Methyloferula stellata AR4: one gene and its partner. The protein of the gene in region 1 interacts with the protein of each later gene in a pairwise test. Links are inferred from orthologs where the notes say so. Each region holds a gene or a part of one and is shown in the gene's direction. Other genes may lie near its edges.

Region 1 (9,302 bases):
GAGGGGAAGGTGCAAGAATTATCCGATCTAGCTTGCGAGCGGGTCGGGCCCGAATCGATTGGGCCCCTCTGTCCCGCGCAGGCAGCCGAGCTCTATGAATCCCCAGATCGCAATCGCTGTGCTCGCGAGCGACAGAAGGAATTCGACGCCGATATCGGTCGTATCCGCGATGTACCCAAAAAGCAGCGGCAGTCCATAAAAGACGACGAGCCATCGGCCGCTTTTGTCGCGATCGTGCAGCCGCCTTATGCCGATGGGGGTGCTGACGAGCAGCGGCAGAATCCCGGCATTGAGAACGGCCCGCTGAGCGCCGAAGATAAAGGCAATGCCGGCCGCGACGAGGAAGATGAGGATCCAGGCGCAGATGGAGACGAGCACCGCGCGCCAAAACCGGCCGCGGTCCAGGCGGCCGGTGATGCTGAAGAGGATTGGGATGAGGTCCAAGACTGGCCCGATTCACATTGAAGCCATGGAGACTTTATGTGCGGCGCCGAATGGCGGCAACCAACCTCGGCGGAATGTAATATGGCAAGAAAGCCCTCATCCTGAGGAGGCGGCGAAGCCGCCGTCTCGAAGGACGAGGGCGGTCGCGCTCTTGGCCATTCTTCGAGAGGCTTGCATCCTCTACCCTGCTCAGGGAATCAGCCGTTCGCGCCGCAACTGGTCGAACAAGGCGAAGAAGGCCTCATCAGTCGGCTGGTAGAGAGCGAATCCCAATTTCCGGCTCTTCGTCATGTCGGTGACGACTTCGATCGGACGGCCGAGATCGGCGTCCGTATGCCACGCCGAGATGAGCCGGTCTATATCCGGTTCAACCAAATGATGACGTGTCGCGATATCGCGCCAAATGGGCGCATCATCGGCCATTTGCTGCTCGAGCGGACGAACCACGCCGTCGAACTCTTCCGCTTCTATGCCGAACCAATGGGCCAATCGGGGCCACATCCATTTCCAGCGAAAGACATCGCCATTGACGACATTGAAGGCCTCATTGGCGGCGGCCGGTGTCGTCATCGCCCAAAGCAAATGCCGAGCGAGCAAATGCGCATCGGTCATATCGGTGAGGCTGTTCCATTGCGTCGCGCTTCCTGGGAATCGGACGGCCCGGCCGGTCTCTCTGCAAATCGTCGCATAGACGGCGAGCGTCGTGCCCATATTCATCGCATTGCCGACGGCCTTGCCGATGATCGTATGCGGCCGGTGAACGCCCCAAGCGAAACCGTCGCGCGCCGCCGCGGCGAAGACTTCGTCTTCCTGCGCATAGTAGAAATTCTCGATGTCGAGCCGGGCTTGATCTTCCCGGAAAGGCGTTTGCGGCAACGTGCCTTTGCCATAGGCCTCGAACGGCCCGAGATAATGTTTGAGCCCGGTGACGAGGGCGACATGGCGCACCGATTGTGCCGGCCGAAGCGCGTCGAGGATATTGCGCACCATGGCTGAATTGACGCGGATATTCTCCGCCTCCGTCGCCTGCCGCAGCCAACTCGACAGGATGACTTGGGTGGGTTTCAATCCGGCGACTGCGGCCTGAAGCGATGCCGGATCGAGCAGATCGGCGGCGACCGGCGTCACGCCTTGTTGCGCGATGGGTTTGCGGGCAAGGCCTAGCACGCTCCAGCCTTCTTGACTGAAGACCTCAGCCGCGGCGCTGCCGACGATGCCGCTCGCGCCGGCGATCAAGACCGTATCGGTCATAATGATCTCCTATTTTTATTGCGCGGTGATCTTACCAGTCGGGTGACGCTCTCTGCGAACAGATGGCTTGCACAAGTTCGTGAAGGTAGCCCATCTCCACTTCCATGCCGAACCTCGTATCCGCCGGGCAAGACAGGCCTGCGTCGCATTGCTCCTGAGCCTTTTCGATGGCCGCGTTCTCGGCCGGTGTGAGGCTATCGGCCACACGATTCCATGGACCTTCCTCGGTGTGCGAAAGCAAATGCTCATTCCAGCCCTGTTGCGGACAGGCTTGGTGGACAGCTTCAAATAATCTGTTCGCTGATACGAGTGGCGGATAATCCTTGTCGGGCCAGACAGGCGTTTGCAGTTGTGGCGACGCTATTGCGACATCAAGCCCTGCCTTCAAAAGAGCCGCGCATAAAGTAGATATGCCAATGAATAAAACCGTGCAGCGCATGGGTGCTTTACCTCTTCCCGAAAATCGCGGTCCCGACCCGCACGTGAGTAGCACCCAGCTGGATCGCGAGCTCGAAATCCGAGCTCATGCCCATCGACATAATCTTGATCCCATTGCGCGCGGCGATCTTATTCAGCAAAGCGAAATGCGGCGAGGCCTGGTCGTCGACCGGCGGGATGCACATCAAACCTGAGATTTCGAGCCCATAGGTCTCGCGGCAGGTTTTGATGAAAGCGTCGGCGTCTTCCGGCAGGATTCCGGCCTTTTGCGGTTCGGCGCCGGTGTTCACCTGGACATAGAGCTTCGGATGCTTGCCCGTGCGCTTGATTTCCTTTGCCAGAGCTTCGGCGATCTTCTCCCGGTCGACCGTCTCGATCACGTCGAAGAGGGCGACCGCCTCCCGCGCTTTGTTCGATTGCAGGGGGCCGATCAGGTGAAGCTCGAGATCAGGATAGTCCGTCCGGAGCGCGGGCCATTTCTCCTCCGCCTCCTGGACGCGGTTTTCGCCGAAATGCCGCTCCCCCGAAGCGAGCACAGGCCTTATATCCTCCGGGCCGAAGGTTTTGGAGACGCAGACGAGGGTGATTTCGGCCGGATCACGGCCGGTGTCCCGGGCGGCGCGGGCAAGCCGCTCCCGCACCTCTGCCAATTGGGCGGCGCTATTGCTCAAGTCTCAGCTCCTTCAGGCTGCTACGCCCTCGCGCTTCGAGACAGCCGCTTCGCGGCTTCCTCAGCATGAGGGCGGCCGGAATTCCAGGTAATATTGCGCCGCCGCGAAACATTTGACCCCTCGGCCGAATGATGCTGTTTACCCGGTTCAATCTGGCATTTCCCATCTAAGAATCGACACTTAAACATGGAATCGGAGCGCTACAACGCCCGCGAAGCGGAACCCAAATGGCAAAAGTTTTGGGATGAGGCCGGCACCTTTCTGACCGGCACCGATGCAGCGCGGCCAAAATACTACGTCCTTGAAATGTTTCCCTATCCGTCCGGCCGCATCCATATGGGGCACGTGCGCAATTATGCCATGGGCGACGTCATCGCCCGTTATAAGCGCGCCAAGGGTTTCATGGTGCTGCATCCGATGGGCTGGGACGCCTTCGGCATGCCTGCCGAAAACGCGGCGATGCAGAACAAGAGCCATCCGGCCGATTGGACCTATGCGAATATTGCGACCATGCGGACGCAGTTGAAATCGATGGGGCTTTCCATCGATTGGACGCGGGAAATCGCGACCTGCGATCCGTCCTATTACAAGCATCAGCAGAAATTGTTTCTGGATTTTCTGGCCGCGGGGCTTGTCGATCGCAAACAGGCGAAGGTCAATTGGGACCCGGTCGATCATACCGTGCTTGCCAATGAGCAAGTGATCGACGGACGCGGCTGGCGTTCCGGCGCGCTCGTCGAACAGCGCGAGCTGACGCAATGGTTCTTGAAGATCGCGGCGCAAGCGGATGATTTGCTCGCCGGGCTCGATACGCTCGAGCATTGGCCGGAAAAAGTCCGGCTGATGCAGAAGAACTGGATTGGCCGCTCCGAAGGCTTGCTGGTGCGCTTCGAGCTCGTGCCGGGCCCGGCTGTCGATACGCGGGAACTCGAAGTCTACACCACACGGCCGGACACGCTTTTCGGTGCCAAGTTTCTGGCGATCGCGCCGGATCATCCGCTGGCGCAGAAGCTTGCCGAGAGTGATCCGGCGCTGAAGGATTTCATCATCGAGTGCAGCCATCGCGGCACGTCGGTGGCGGCGATCGAGACGGCCGAAAAGAAGGGCTATGACACGGGGCTGAAGGTCCGCCATCCTTTCGATGACAACTGGGGCCTGCCGGTCTATGTCGCGAATTTCGTGCTCATGGATTATGGCACGGGCGCCATTTTCGGCTGTCCCGCGCATGACCAGCGCGACCTCGATTTCGCCAATACTTACGGGCTCGGCAATCAGCCGGTGATCCTGCCGCCCGGCGCCGATCCCGCGAGTTTCGTCATCACGACGCAGGCCTATGACGGCGAAGGCACGCTCTTTCATTCCCGCTTTCTCGATGGGCTTTCGATTCCCGAGGCCAAGGAAGAAGTTGCGAAACGGCTCGAGGCGGCGGTGTTCGATGGCCGCCCCATTGCGAAGCGCCAGATCAACTTCCGCCTGCGCGATTGGGGCATTTCGCGGCAGCGCTATTGGGGCTGCCCGATCCCGATCATCCATTGCGAATCCTGCGGGGTTGTCCCGGTACCTGAAAAGGATCTGCCGGTCGAATTGCCGAAGGATGTCACTTTCGATCAGCCCGGCAATCCGCTCGACCGGCATCCGACTTGGAAACATGTCGCCTGCCCGATCTGCGGCGGTCCGGCCCGGCGCGAAACCGACACGATGGATACTTTCGTCGATTCGTCCTGGTATTTTCTGCGCTTCACCGACCCGAAGGACCAAGCCGAGCCGACGGATGCCGCGGCGGTTTCCCGCTGGATGCCGGTCGATCAATATATAGGCGGCATCGAACACGCGATTTTGCATCTGCTCTATGCGCGTTTCTTCACCCGCGCGATGCGGATGACCAATCATGCCGACGAGTTGAAGGAGCCTTTCACCGGCCTCTTCACGCAGGGCATGGTGGTTCACGAAACCTATAAGGGCCTGGACGGCGCCTGGGTCGCGCCCGCCGATGTGCGGATCGAGCAGACGCCGGAGGGGCGCAAGGCCTTCAGGCTCGACAATAATGGCGCCGAAGTCGAGATCGGCCCGATCGAGAAAATGTCGAAGTCGAAAAAGAACGTCGTCGACCCGGACGAGATCATCGAAAGTTTCGGGGCCGATACCGCGCGCTGGTTCATGCTCAGCGATTCGCCGCCCGAGCGCGATGTGATCTGGACCCAGGAAGGTGCTCAGAACGTTTCGAAATTCCTGCAGCGGCTATGGCGGCTCACCGGCGAACTGGCGGAGCTGGCCTCGGCCCCGGATATACCCAAGCCCACGGTGTTTTCTCCCCCCGCGATGGAGCTTCGCAAGGCGGTTCACGGGGCCTTAATCAAGGTCGGCGAGGATTTGGACCGGTTGCGGTTCAATCGCGCGATCGCTCAGGTCCACGATCTCGCCAATAAGGTCTCGGCCGCCGTCGGCGCGGTTGAAACACCTGAGATTTCAGACGATCTAAGATTTGCCTTCAGGGAGGCGGGCGACATCATGGTCCAGCTTTTTGCGCCGATGATGCCGCATCTCGCCGAGGAATGCTGGGCGCGGCTCGGTCATAAGGTGCTGGTTGCCGAGACGGCCTGGCCCATTGCCGAGCCTGCCCTTGTCGTCGAAGATGTGATAAGCCTGCCCGTGCAGGTGAATGGTAAGAAGCGCGGCGATCTCGTGATCGACCGCACCGCCGATCAGGCGGCGATCGAGTCCGCCGTCCTGGCGCTCGATTTTGTGCAAAAGGCCCTGGAGGGCCGTCCGGTGAAGAAAATCATCATCGTCCCGCAAAGGATCGTGAATGTCGTCGGCTAGAGCATCGGACCGAAAAGTACCTCGCGATCTCGCTGTCGCGATAGATCGCCAGCGATGCGGGTTTCGGATGAATCCGATGCGCTCCAAAAAAGCCCTATGGGCTTTCGGCCTGTTTCTGTTGGCTGCGCCGCTCGCCGGCTGCATCCAGCCGCTTTACGGGCCTTTGGCAGATGGCGGCGGCAGCGTCGCCACCGAAATGCAGGCCGTTTCCATCGAGCCGATCGGCGACCGGCTCGGCCATTATCTGGAAAATGAGCTGATCTTCGGCTTTAATGGAACTGGTTCGCGGGTTCCGCCGCGCTACCGTCTTTTCGTGAGCCTGTCGGAAAGCACGCAAACGCCTTTGGTCGACACGGTCACCGGCCAGGCGAGCGCCGCCAATGTGCTTGTTACGGCAAATTTCCGCCTGGAGCACGCGACCGGCGGGCCGCCGATCTACAAGGATTCGGCGACAGTCGTTGCGAGCTATGACCGCACGACCCAGCGCTTTGCCAGCGTGCGCGCCGCGCGCGATGCGGAAATCCGCGACGCGGAACGGCTCGCCGATCAGATCCGCACCCGGATCGCGGCCATTTTCGCAGCCGGGGCGCCACCGCAGGCACCTGCGCCGGTCGTCGTTCCAAAGTCCTGATGGTCGCGGTCAAGAGCTACGAGGCCGACCGTTTTCTGGCGCGCCCTCCGGCGCATATGTTCGTCTTTCTCGTCTTCGGAACCGACGCGGGCCTGATCTCCGAGCGCGTACACCGCATCGTGAGCCAGGCGGTCGATGATCCCAAGGATCCGTTTCAACTGGCGCGGCTGAGCGGCGACGAACTCGCAGGCGATCCGCTGCGGCTCGCCGATGAAGCCTATACGCTGCCGCTCTTCGGCGGCCGCAAAGCTGTCCTGATCGAAGCGGGCGGCAAGGCCTTCGACGCGGCGCTCGATCCGCTGCTGGCGACGCCGCCCGACGCCTGCACCATCGTGATCGAAGCGGGCGGTCTCAAGCGCGAGTCGCCGCTGCGCCGCCTGTGCGAGCGCGACAAGAATGCCGCCGCGATCGAATGCTATCCGGATTCGGCCAAGGACGTCGCGCATCTGATCGACAGCGAAGTCGCAAAGGCCGGGCTTGCGATCGACGCCGGCGCCAAAACCCTGCTCGTGTCGCTGCTCGGCCAGGACAGGCTGACGACGCGATCGGAACTCGATAAGCTTTTGCTCTATGCGCATGGCGAAGACCATGTCGGGCTCGCCCATATCGCGGCCGTGGTCTCCGACGCCTCGGCGCTCGTCTTCGATCACGCGATCGACGGCGCCTTCGACGGGCAATTCAAAGCGGTCGAGGAGACGGCGGCGCGCGTCTTCGGCGAAGGGGGCGATGCCAATATGTTGCTGGCTATGGCCTTGCGTCACGCGATCAGCCTGCATCGCGCGCGGCTCGAATATGAGAATGCGGATACGGCAGGCGGCGAGATGAAGGCGCGCAGCACCTATGGGCGCGCCGCCGCGATGGAACGCCAGATGCGGAACTGGACCTCGGCGCGGCTGGCGCGCGCGATCGCGGGCCTTGCGGAAGCGATCGGCAAGGTGCGGCGCGAACCGCGTCTGGCGGAAGTGGTGGCCGTGCGCGCGCTATGGGCGGTGGCATTGGCCGCATCGCGGCAGGCGGCGTGAGTAGAGCACAGCCGTCATGGCCGGGCTTGACCCGGCCATCCAAGCACCGCTGACAAAGGTAGTGGCACCTTGTGCCGAACCGCGTTCCTGGATGCGCGGATCATGCCCGGACTTGATCCGGGTACCGCGCATGACGGTTGAGAGGCATGTGCTTCATTGTTATTCACGATGGGCCATTCATCTCTTGGCGGCGAGCATGGCGAGCGGATCGCTTTGGTCAATGATCGCAACGCAGATAAGTTTACGCAGATTGCGTAAACTGATCTGCGTGGCTCGCCGCCTTGGGCGGTCGCGAAGCGATCATTGACAAAAGCGTATCCGCCTCGCCGAAAATGCCCGCCGTTGGATGAATGGCGAAATGTGATGAGCTCGGTATTTTGAGCCAAACGCCACAAGCTTGCCGCGAGGCAATCACGCCCTGATTCCGAAAGGAAATTAGTGACTAAGGGTGGCGGGCGTGATGCGCGTTATTGTTAGCTCATCTGGTAACCCAAGGGATGGGGTGTGAGATGCCACCCGATCATTCCATTACCAATATTAATGGGCTTGCCTGTCATCTTCATTCGGAAGAAAAAACTTTGCTGATGTCCGAACACATCAGTGTAATCGGCACCTCCCCAGAGGAAAATTGCTTTGGAGCCGTGGATCAGTTCTTGAAACTCAAAGTCATTAAGGATCATTGGCTCAGGAATAATATTTACTGTCGCTCCGGCCCCGATGATGGAGCTATTGACTCGCTCACTAAGTCGCTTGGATTCGGCCGGAAAAGGCACGGATTCCGATGGGTAAAAGCCTCCTCCAAACCATGTAGAGAAATTTTTGCCGGGGGTCTTCCCTGCATTTTCGAGCACCACTGAGACGCTTATGGTGTGTTTGTTGAGTTCGGATTGCAGAAAAAGGGCGCCCTTATCAGCGATCGAGACGTAAGCACGTAACTCTGTTTTGCTGCTCTCGCTAGCATCTCTCACCAATTTTCGGGTGGCAAGCCAGAGACACCTAGAGTAGCGAAAAAAAGCAATGCAGTGAAAATGGCGAGGGCGGTGTCCGTTATTTTCAGCCGTACCCCACGGATCGGAGGCCAAAACTCGGTTCCTTCGTCGTTTGCATCCTTTTCGTCATTGCCACGATTGCTCAAAACGGCTGGTGGAGCGGTCGATGCGTGCAGTATTATATTTTGTGCACTCTGCTGGTTTTCGGTTTGCTGACCGGCCCATAGCTGAGTCGAACTTACCAAAGCAAAAAAAGCCAACAAGAGGCTCAAACATCTCTTATTTGGATAGCTTCGCATCCAATTGCTGCCAATGTCATGAGAAGGAGCGGCAGTCACTTTATCTCTGGCAAGCTTGTTTACAATGCTTGCCTTGTGTCACCCGCCCTTCATCCCCGCCCCATTCAGCGGGTTGTCCTTGTCCCAGCCATAGGTGAGCGTCTCGAAGCGCATCGATAGCGCATCGACCAGCACGAGCCGCCCGACAAGCCCTTCGCCGAAGCCGACGATCTCGCGGATGACTTCCAGCGCCATCATCGTGCCAAGCAGCCCGGTCAGGGCGCCGAGCACGCCGGCCTCGGCGCAGGCGGGCACGGTGCCGGGCGGCGGCGGCGCAGGGAAGAGACAGCGATAGGTCGGGTTCGGTTCGCCATTGGCGGATTTTTCAAACGGCCGCAAGGTCGTGAGCGATCCATCAAACGCTCCGACGGCCGCCGTCACGAGCGGCTTCTTTTCATAAAAGCACGTGTCGGCTGTGAGATAGCGCGTCTCGAAATTATCCGATCCGTCGGCGACGAGATCGAAGCCGCGGATAATCTCCGCCGCGTTTGTCGCATCGAGCCGGGTCTTGAACGATGTGAACCGCACATTGGGGTTCAGCCGGGTGACGGCATCCGCCGCGCTCAGGACCTTGGCGCGGCCAATGTCGCCCGTGCCGTGCAGAACCTGGCGCTGCAGATTGGAGAGCGAGACCTCGTCGTCATCGACGACGCCGATCTCGCCGACACCGGCTGCGGCGAGATATTGGATCAGCGGCG
Region 2 (9,123 bases), 880 kb from region 1 along the record:
GTTCAGCTCTCCATCAGGGACATTGTCCTGATCGATAGGCTCGATCTCGAACTCGGGATCGGGCTCACCATCCTCACCGGCGAGACGGGCGCCGGCAAATCGATTCTGCTCGATGCGTTTTCGCTTGCTTTGGGGGCGCGCGGCGACGGCACTCTCGTCCGGCAGGGCGAGGCGCAAGGTCAGGTGACGGCCGTCTTCGATCTCCCGGTGCTGCATCCTTCCCTCGCGGCGGCTCGCGCGCAGGACATCGAAACCGATGGCGAACTGATTTTGCGGCGCGTGCAAATGGCAGATGGGCGTACCCGTGCCTTCGTCAACGATCAGCCGGTGAGCCTCCAGACCTTGCGCCTCATCGCGCGTGAGCTCGTCGAAATCCACGGGCAGCATGACGACCGCGCGCTGGTCAATCCCAATACGCACCGCAATCTGATCGACGCCTTCGGCGGCCTTGGCGCCGAGCTTTCTGCGGTGCGCGCCGCGCATGCGGCGCTTCAAACGGCCCGCGCCGATCTCGCGCGCGAACAGGAAGCGGTCGAGAAAGTCCGCAAGGAGGTCGATTATCTTCGCCATGCCGACGCGGAACTCGGTAAGCTTGCCCCCAATATCGGCGAGGAAACGAGCCTGGCCGATCGCCGCGGCGTCATGATGCAGGCCGAGAAAGTCACGTCTGAAATCCGCGACGCCTATGAAGCTGTCGCGGGGCAGGGCTCGCCGGTTCCGGTGCTGGCCTCGGTTCTGCGGCGTCTCGACCGGCGGCGGCAACAGGCCCCGGATTTGATTTCTCCCTCTCTGCAAGCGCTTGACGCAGCGCTGAATGCGCTCGATCTGGCGGGCACCGCGCTCGATCAGGCCTTGCGGGATGCGCAGTTCGATCCGCGCGAACTCGAAGAAGTCGAGGATCGGCTTTTTGCCTTGCGGGGCGCAAGCCGCAAATATGGCGTGCCGGTCGATGAGCTTCCGGCGCTTGCCGAAAAGATCGCGGGCGATCTCGCAACGCTGGATGCCGGCGAGACGCGCCTCGTCCATCTGGAAAAAGCCGTGCGCGCCGCCGAGGCCGCCTATGCGAAGGCTGCCGAGAGTCTCTCCACCGGCCGCAAGAAAGCCGCGCGCGATCTCGACAAGGCGGTGACCGGCGAACTCGCGCCGCTGAAGCTCGAAAGCGCCCGTTTCCTCACCCAGATGCGCACCGAAGGCCATGGGCCCGACGGAACCGATCAGGTGGAATTCTGGGTCGAGACCAATCCCGGCAGCCGCCCCGGTCCTTTGATGAAAGTCGCCTCCGGCGGCGAGCTTGCGCGCTTCATGTTGGCCTTGAAAGTGGTGCTGGCCGATCGCGGTTCGGCACCGACGCTCGTCTTCGACGAAATCGATACGGGTGTCGGCGGCGCCGTCGCCGATGCCATAGGCCAGCGCCTTGCACGGCTTGCCTCGCGCGTTCAAGTGCTGGCGGTCACCCATGCGCCGCAAGTGGCCGCCCGCGCGGCCGGACATTTCCGCATTGCCAAGGATATGATCGAGAAGGGCCGCCGGGTCGCAACGCGCGTAACGAGTCTTGCCGATGCGGCGCGGCGCGAGGAGATCGCCCGCATGCTGGCGGGCGCTACCATCACGGATGAAGCGCGCGCCGCGGCCGGTCGCCTGTTGGAAGGAGCGGGGTGAAGGCCGATGAATCCGCTTATCGCAGCTTTGGTCCTGTTTGCCGCCCTTCTCCACGCCGCGTGGAATGCCATGCTGCGTGGCGGCAGCAACCGGCTGTGGTCGATGACGGTCATCAGCATCGGCCTTGGCGGCACCTCGCTTTTGGCGCTGCCTTTTCTGCCATCGCCAGCCGCTGCGAGTTGGCCTTATCTCATAGCGTCAGGACTCATCCATATCGGCTATAATTTGAGTCTCGTCCGGCAATATAGAACGGGCGATCTCGGGGAAGCCTATCCGATCGCGCGCGGCGCTTCGCCCTTGCTGATCATGCTGGGCGCGGCCGCCTTCGCGGGGGAAGAGCTGACCGGCTTCTCGCTGATTGCCATCATGCTTATTTCGCTTGGCATCATCGGCATGGCTTTTCACGGCCAGCGGATGAAACGTGAGAACCTAACCGCGGCGCTGACCACCGGCGTTTTCATCGCGCTTTATTCGGTCATCGACGGCATGGGCGTGCGGATGGCCGGCGATCCGTTCGCTTACATTGCCTGGATGTCGTCGTTCTTTCTTTTGATGCCGGTTTATTTCGTGGCCATGCGTGGCGGAGGAGCTTTGGTCGCGCCGCTCAAAGCTTGGGCTGTGGCCCTAACGGGCGGGGTGGTCGCCCTCGTCGCTTACGGTATCGTGATCTATGCGATGCAGCACAGCCCGATGGGCATCGTCTCGGCCTTGCGGGAGACCAGCGTCGTCTTTGCGACTTTGCTCGGCTGGTTTTTCTTAGGCGAACCGCTGAGCTGGCGGCGGCTGGCGGCTTGCCTTGTGATCACAACCGGGACCGCGGGTCTCGGTTTTAGCCGAGAGACGGGCAGGAACACGGTTTCCCGGACTTCTCCATATGCGGCTTCTGCGTTAATTGTCTCGCGTGAAAAAGCCAAAGTCTTCCGCGCCTTCTGAGGCCCCTCAACGCGCCGGTCTCGCCGCCGCCCGCGCGGAGCATGCGCGGTTGCAGGCGGAAATCGCGGCGCATGACCAGAGCTATTACGCCGAGGATGCGCCGACGGTCTCCGACGCCGAATATGATGCATTGCGTCGCCGCTATGAGGCGCTGGAGGCGCAATTTCCCGATCTGGTGACGCCCGACTCGCTGACGCAAAAGGTCGGCGTGGCTCCGTCGGAGAAATTCGCCAAGGTCCGGCATAAAGTACCGATGCTGTCGCTCGGCAATGTGTTTTCCGATGCCGAGGTCGAGGATTTTGTCGCGCGCGTGCGGCGGTTCCTCGGGCTTCCGGCAGAGGCGCCTCTGGCGATCACGGCCGAACCCAAGATCGACGGGCTCTCCTGTTCCTTGCGTTTCGAAGATGGCGCGCTGGTACAGGCGGCGACGCGCGGCGACGGGTTCGAAGGCGAGGATGTCACCGCCAATGTCCGCACCATAGGCGAGATCCCGCATCATTTGAAAGACAAGCCTCCGGCCATTTTCGAAGTCCGCGGCGAAGTCTATATGACGCACGCGGATTTCGCCGCCCTCAACCGGCGCCAGGCCGAGGCGGGAAAGCCCGTCTTCGCCAATCCGCGCAATGCGGCTGCGGGCTCCTTGCGCCAGCTCGACCCGGCGATTACCGCGCAAAGGCCGTTGCATTTTTTCGCCTATGCCTGGGGCGAGGCGAGCGCTCTTCCTGCCGATACGCAAATGGGCATGGTGCGGGCCTTCAAACATTATGGCCTGCCGGTCAACCCTCTGATGGTGCTGTGTCATTCGGCTGAGGATTTGCTTGCGCATTACCGCGCGATCGAAGAACAGCGCGCCACGCTCGGCTATGACATCGACGGGGTGGTCTATAAGGTCGACAGTCTCGCGCTGCAAAACAGGCTCGGCTTCGTGTCGCGTTCGCCGCGCTGGGCGACGGCGCACAAGTTCCCGGCTGAAAAAGCAACGACGATTCTGCACGATATCGAGATCCAGGTCGGCCGGACGGGCGCGCTCACGCCTGTCGCGCGGCTGGAGCCGATTACGGTCGGCGGCGTCGTCGTCTCCAATGCGACCTTGCACAATGAAGACGAGATCGCGCGCAAGGATATACGTATCGGCGATACGGTCATCATCCAGCGCGCCGGCGATGTGATCCCGCAGGTCCTGGGGCCTGTGCTCGAGAAGCGCCCGGCGCATTCCCATCCTTACAAATTTCCCGAGATCTGCCCTGTCTGCGGCTCGGCCGCGATCCGCGAAATCGACGAGAAGACCGGCGTCGCCGATGTCGTGCGCCGCTGCACCGGCAGTCTCATCTGTCCGGCGCAGGCGGTCGAGAAGCTGAAACATTTCGCCTCGCGCCTGGCTTTCGATATCGAGGGCCTGGGCGACAAGCAGATCGAACAATTCTATCACGATGGTCTCATCATGACGCCGCCCGATATTTTCACGCTCGAGGCGCGCGATAAGCGCAGTCTCAAGAAGCTGAAGGATCGCGAAGGCTATGGCGAAACGTCGGTGCGCAACCTCTTCGCCGCGATCGATGCGCGCCGCAACGTGCCGCTCAACCGTTTCATCTACGCGCTCGGCATAAGGCATATAGGCGAGACCAATGCGAGGCGGCTCGCGCGGCACTTCGGGTCCTTCGATGCGCTTCGCGAGGTGGCTCGCCACGCGGAGCTTGGATCCGAAGCGCGCAGCGAGATCGAAAATATCGAGGGTCTCGGCGGGGTCGTCGCCGAAGCGCTCGCCGATTTCTTCGGTGAAAAGCACAATGAAACGGTGCTCGATGCGCTTCTCAAGGAGGTGACGCCGCAGCCCATGGAAGCTGTTGCGAGCGCCAGTCCTGTCGCCGGGAAGACGGTGGTCTTCACCGGCGCGCTCGAACAGATGACGCGCGATGAAGCCAAGGCGCAGGCCGAAAGATTGGGCGCCAAGGTCGCGGGCTCGGTGTCGAAGAAAACCGACCTCGTCGTGGCGGGGCCGGGCGCCGGTTCCAAGCTCGCCAAGGCGGAAGAATATGGCATCGAGACGATCAGCGAGGCCGACTGGTTGAAGCTCATCGGCGAAGGCTAGATGACGCGCCCGCCGCGGTTACAGCGGTAACGCTTGCGACATTTTCCCGAAATTTCAGATCCCTAGCGTCGCTCCGCATCCCGGTAAAGGTTGTGCCCGGGCGATGAGGATGATGCCGATGAACAGGTTCAAACTTTACCATTGCCCGGGTATGCGAAGCGCGCGCGTGAAATGGCTGCTGCATGAAATCGGCGAAGCCGATTTCAATACCGAAATCATCTCGATAGCCGATGCCGAACAGTATACAGACAGATATCTCGAAATTAATCCGAACCACTGCGTGCCGACTTTGGAGATTTACGCGCCGGAGGGAGACTTCATTCGCATTAGCGAGAGCGGCGCGATCATCGTCCTTCTCGCGGACTTGTTCCCAGAGGAGCGCTTGGCACCGCCGCCCAATGACCCGCGCAAGCGGGCGGATTACATGCACATGATCCATTTTTGCGGAGCGTCAATGGATATGATGCTTTGGCAGATACGCATTCACGAACATGTTCTGCCGCATCGTGAACGCGACTTCCGGACCGTCGAACGATATCGCAGGAAATTCCGTAATGAAGTGGAACCGCAATTGATCCGGCGGCTGCAAGACGATGGATTTGCGAGCGGGCCCAAGTTTTCCGCAGCCGATTGCATGCTTGGCTTTAGCATCAGATGGGCGAGGGCCTATCAGCTCTGCTTAGATCCGGTTTTTGAAGATTACATGTCGAGGATGGAGGCGCGGTCCGCCTATGGGATGGCCTTCGCGGATTTGGCCAATCTGAAGGAGCGCTCCCTGGAAATTCCGCAGAATGCGGCCGTCGTCGAGCTGTTCACGGGTTGACCCTGTGGGAGGTGCAGAAGGCGTCGCGATGATCGGCGCAGGGGTAGGTTTCGGCCGTGCGAGACCTACATATAAAGCGGCGCCGATGTGGCGCGCTCGAGGACCTTCGACATGCCGGGCCGGAAATCAAAGCAAAGCGATCCAGCGGATCGGAATGCGTCGGCGAAACAGGCGGCGGGCCCGTCTGCCGCGACGGCATCGGTTGCCGAAGACGATGAGCTCAAGGCCGAGCAGGACGAGCTTCTGACCGAAGCGCTGAAGGAAAGCTTTCCCGCGAGCGATCCGATCTCATCCCTGCGTTTCACGTTGCCGTGAAACGGCATTAGTCGACCCTGAAAGTCTCGCGCAACCACGCCACAAGGCGGGCTTGATCGCTGAGAATCTCGAGTTCGGGCTCCGGCACGCGACGAAACCCGTGTTTCTCAAGCAGATCGGCCATCCGCAATCCGCGGTTAGCCGGATTGATGACGGCCATGGTCTTCGTTGCGATCTCGATCGCAAGCGTACGAGACATTGGCTTGGCGCTCTGTGGCATCTTTTGTCCGTTGGTCGCAGCGCCCGGCCCGCTGCGCGCTTCGGACTAAGCGTCTCGCTCAACTTTATGCAAGAGGCAAGAGGCAACTTCTGCCGCTAGGCGCCAGCATGAAAGCGGGCACACTAACGGCGAGAGATACAGGCTTTGAAGCTTTCGCCTTACACGACCGCGATGTCGTTTTCGACATCGGTGACGCCGGCGGCGGTCCAAGCGGTCGCCGCGGCGACTTGCCGGTCATGCAGAGACGGCGCAGTGCCGCTCAGGCGAACCTTTCCGCCTTGCGCGCTGACATTGATTGTCCGCGGATCGAAGAACCAGGACCGATGCAGCGCATGCATGATGTCGTCGCTGAGATTCTCCGTGTTGACGCGCGGTTTGATGGTGATCTGATTGGATACGCCGACAACGCCATAGAGACGATGCACGTCTTGTTCGGCGGCCAGCTTTTGATAATGCCAATCGACTTCGCCGGTTAAAGTCACCCAGCCTTGCTCGACATTGACCTTGACGGTGTCGCGCGGCACGGACACGTCCCAGCCAAGACGGTCGACCGCAGCGGCTGCGATTTCATCATCGCCGCGCTTCACATCCATGGGCAGTTTGACGTCGAGTTCCATGGCCACGGCCTTGACGCCCTTGACGCGAAGGACGGCCATCTCGACATTATGTTTTTCGGCATAGCTTTCGACATGGCCCGTCAAAGTGACCACGCCGGCATTTGCCGTGACGCCGATATGAGCGGCGTTCACGCTTGGCTCCCAACTCAATTCGGCAAGAACGGCCTGTTGCAGATGATGATCGTCTGACATGGAACCCTCCCAAGTGATCAACCAATAAGGAACCGCGGGCCGTTGCGGCCGCGTAAACAGTTCTGCTTGGCAATAACTATCTCGGGCGCGCGCAGCCTTGTTCCAGATCAAGCACGCGATGAATCGCGGATGGTTTGACGGCTGGAAATGGTGTCCCGGACTGGATTCGAACCAGTGGCCTACGGTTTAGGAAACCGTTGCTCTATCCTGCTGAGCTACCGGGACATTTCACGCGTAAAAACAGTTTTGCCAAGGCCATCTATGATCGAAAGGATGAAGCACCTATGACAAATTCTTGACGTCAATTTTTAACATCTCTGCCGGCCTCTGGCCAGACCGGGGCCTTTGATCCTTCACACCCGACAGGCTTACCTGTTGTTGCACCGTGCCTGTGGGCGGCGCAAACTCCAAAACCGCCGATGGTTCTCTTAAGGGAGCGTGGCCGCGATTTGAAAATGGGCGAAAACCGAGCGGATGCCCAAGCTTGTAAGGGGTTCGAAAAAGCCATTTCGGGCTTTGTAGCTCCGGCAGGACTTGCCATTTTTTTCACCTTTCTAAGCTTGGCGCCGGGGCCATTCGCGAAAGAGGCCGGGGCAGGCGATGCTTGTGTGTTGAAGGGTGGAAGTCATGCTGCCGTTTCCGCCGTAAGCGAGAGATTGGAATTGACGCTGGCCGACGGCCGCGTCCTCCGGATCGCCGGGGTCGAAGCGGCGGGGCCGACACCGAGCGATCCGGATCTAGGCACGCGCGGCCGGGACTGGCTGATGGCGTGGCTGGAAAATCGGGACATTTCCTATCAGGCGCTCGATGCGCGACCGGACCGGTGGGGCCGTGTCCCGACAGTGATTTTCGCGGCGCCGGTACCCGGAGACGCAAGCCCGTCCTCGGCCGGAGAAAGTCTGGTTCGGCAGGGCTTTGCGCGCGTTGCACCGGATCAGCACAAAAACCCCTGCGAAAAGCGGCTTTTGGAGGCTGAAAAGGCTGCCCGCGCGGCCGGGCTGGGGCTTTGGAGCGATCCCTATTACAATATCATAGCGGCGACGGACGCTTTGGCTTTCACGGAACACGCCGGAAGCCTCGTTCTGGCCGAAGGCCGCGTGAGCGAGGTCCGCGACGGTTCTGGGCGAACCACGCTTTTTTTCGGGCCGCATCGGCGGGATCATTTGGCGGTCACGGTCCTGCAACGCAACGTCAAGATATTTGAGGCCGCCGGGCTTCATTTTCACGATCTGATCGGGCAAACCCTTCGCGTGCGGGGACTGCTTGAAACGCGTTTCGGTCCGGAGATCGAAGTGACCGCTCCAAGCGAGGTCGAATTAATCGCCGACCGTCCCGGCGAAGCCGCAAAGCCGGTGCAAAACGCCCCTGCGATGGTGCAGCCATAGATCGAAGGGTTGAATGAAGTTCTCGAAACGGTTTGGCCTGGGACAAGGGCGGCAGGACATGCGGGTCCGCCTATGGGCTGCCGTGGGCTTGGTACTCGCGCCTGCCGCAGCGCTGCTTCTCGCCGACTGTTCGTCGATCGAGGTCCAAGGCACCAAGCCCGCGTCTGTCGAGATTCCGGCGGCCGCGCCGAAGACTGTCGGGATCGATGCCGCGAATGCCGAACATAAGCGCATGGTCTCGCTGTTTGGCGGCGAATATCATGATGTGAAGGCCGAACGTTATCTGAACGACATTCTGGTCAAGCTGGCCAATGCCGGCGATCGTCCAAGCGAGCCCTATAGGGTCACGATTTTGAATTCGCCGGTGGTGAATGCTTTCGCGCTTCCGCCGAACAATCTTTATGCGACGCGCGGGCTTCTCGCGCTTGCCAATGATGCGTCGGAAATCGCGGCTGTCATGGCGCATGAAATCGCGCATATTACCGCGCGCCACGCCATGCAGCGCGCCGAGCAGGAAAAGCGGGCAGCGGTCATCAGCCAGGCGGCGAGCGTCATTCAAAGCCGGCAGAAAGGCGAGGAGGTCGTGGCCTCGGCCAAGCAATCTTTCGCAAGCTTCTCGCGCCAGCAAGAGCTTGAAGCGGACGAGATCGGCATCAAAGAGATGGCGCGGGCCGGCTTTGATCCCTATGGCGCGACGCGTTTCCTCGTTTCGCTTGGCCGCTGGAGCACGTTTCGCGCGTCGCTCGTCGGGCAGTCGAACGCGGACAAGCCGGATCTGCTCGCAACCCATCCGTCGACTCCCGAACGCGTGTCGCAAGCAACCATTGTCGCGCGGCAAATCGGTGCGCCGGGAATAGGCACCGCGGACCGTGCCGGTTATCTGGCTGCCA

What was found.
Region 2: the proteins of leuS (region 1) and ligA interact in binary tests that used the Escherichia coli proteins (3 or more experiments, as listed by UniProt). The link is inferred for Methyloferula stellata AR4 from one-to-one orthologs.

The regions. Positions count from the first base shown.
Region 1 is NZ_ARWA01000001.1:660,243-669,544, reverse strand. Bases 2,647-5,824 are described here. They hold leuS (leucine--tRNA ligase), read left to right. Parts: upstream 2,647-2,990; coding sequence 2,991-5,624; downstream 5,625-5,824. Other genes in these bases: lptE (LPS assembly lipoprotein LptE), read left to right, coding at 5,701-5,824; A3OQ_RS0103320 (YggS family pyridoxal phosphate-dependent enzyme), read right to left, coding at 2,647-2,804. Outside these bases: A3OQ_RS0103335 (DUF805 domain-containing protein), read right to left, coding at 28-444; A3OQ_RS0103330 (SDR family oxidoreductase), read right to left, coding at 634-1,695; A3OQ_RS21220 (hypothetical protein), read right to left, coding at 1,727-2,134; more of A3OQ_RS0103320, read right to left, coding at 2,142-2,646; more of lptE, read left to right, coding at 5,825-6,255; holA (DNA polymerase III subunit delta), read left to right, coding at 6,255-7,277; A3OQ_RS0103295 (hypothetical protein), read right to left, coding at 7,751-8,359; A3OQ_RS0103290 (HesA/MoeB/ThiF family protein), read right to left, coding at 8,644-9,302.
Region 2 is NZ_ARWA01000001.1:1,541,378-1,550,500, forward strand. What follows is about bases 2,122-5,120. They hold ligA (NAD-dependent DNA ligase LigA), read left to right. Parts: upstream 2,122-2,560; coding sequence 2,561-4,681; downstream 4,682-5,120. Other genes in these bases: A3OQ_RS0107545 (DMT family transporter), read left to right, coding at 2,122-2,592; A3OQ_RS0107555 (glutathione S-transferase family protein), read left to right, coding at 4,800-5,120. Outside these bases: DNA repair protein RecN, read left to right, coding at 1-1,659; more of A3OQ_RS0107545, read left to right, coding at 1,666-2,121; more of A3OQ_RS0107555, read left to right, coding at 5,121-5,504; A3OQ_RS21645 (hypothetical protein), read left to right, coding at 5,616-5,819; A3OQ_RS0107565 (hypothetical protein), read right to left, coding at 5,827-6,018; A3OQ_RS0107570 (BON domain-containing protein), read right to left, coding at 6,198-6,848; A3OQ_RS21650 (thermonuclease family protein), read left to right, coding at 7,511-8,233; A3OQ_RS0107585 (M48 family metalloprotease), read left to right, coding at 8,247-9,123. UniProt on the Escherichia coli protein: DNA ligase that catalyzes the formation of phosphodiester linkages between 5'-phosphoryl and 3'-hydroxyl groups in double-stranded DNA using NAD as a coenzyme and as the energy source for the reaction.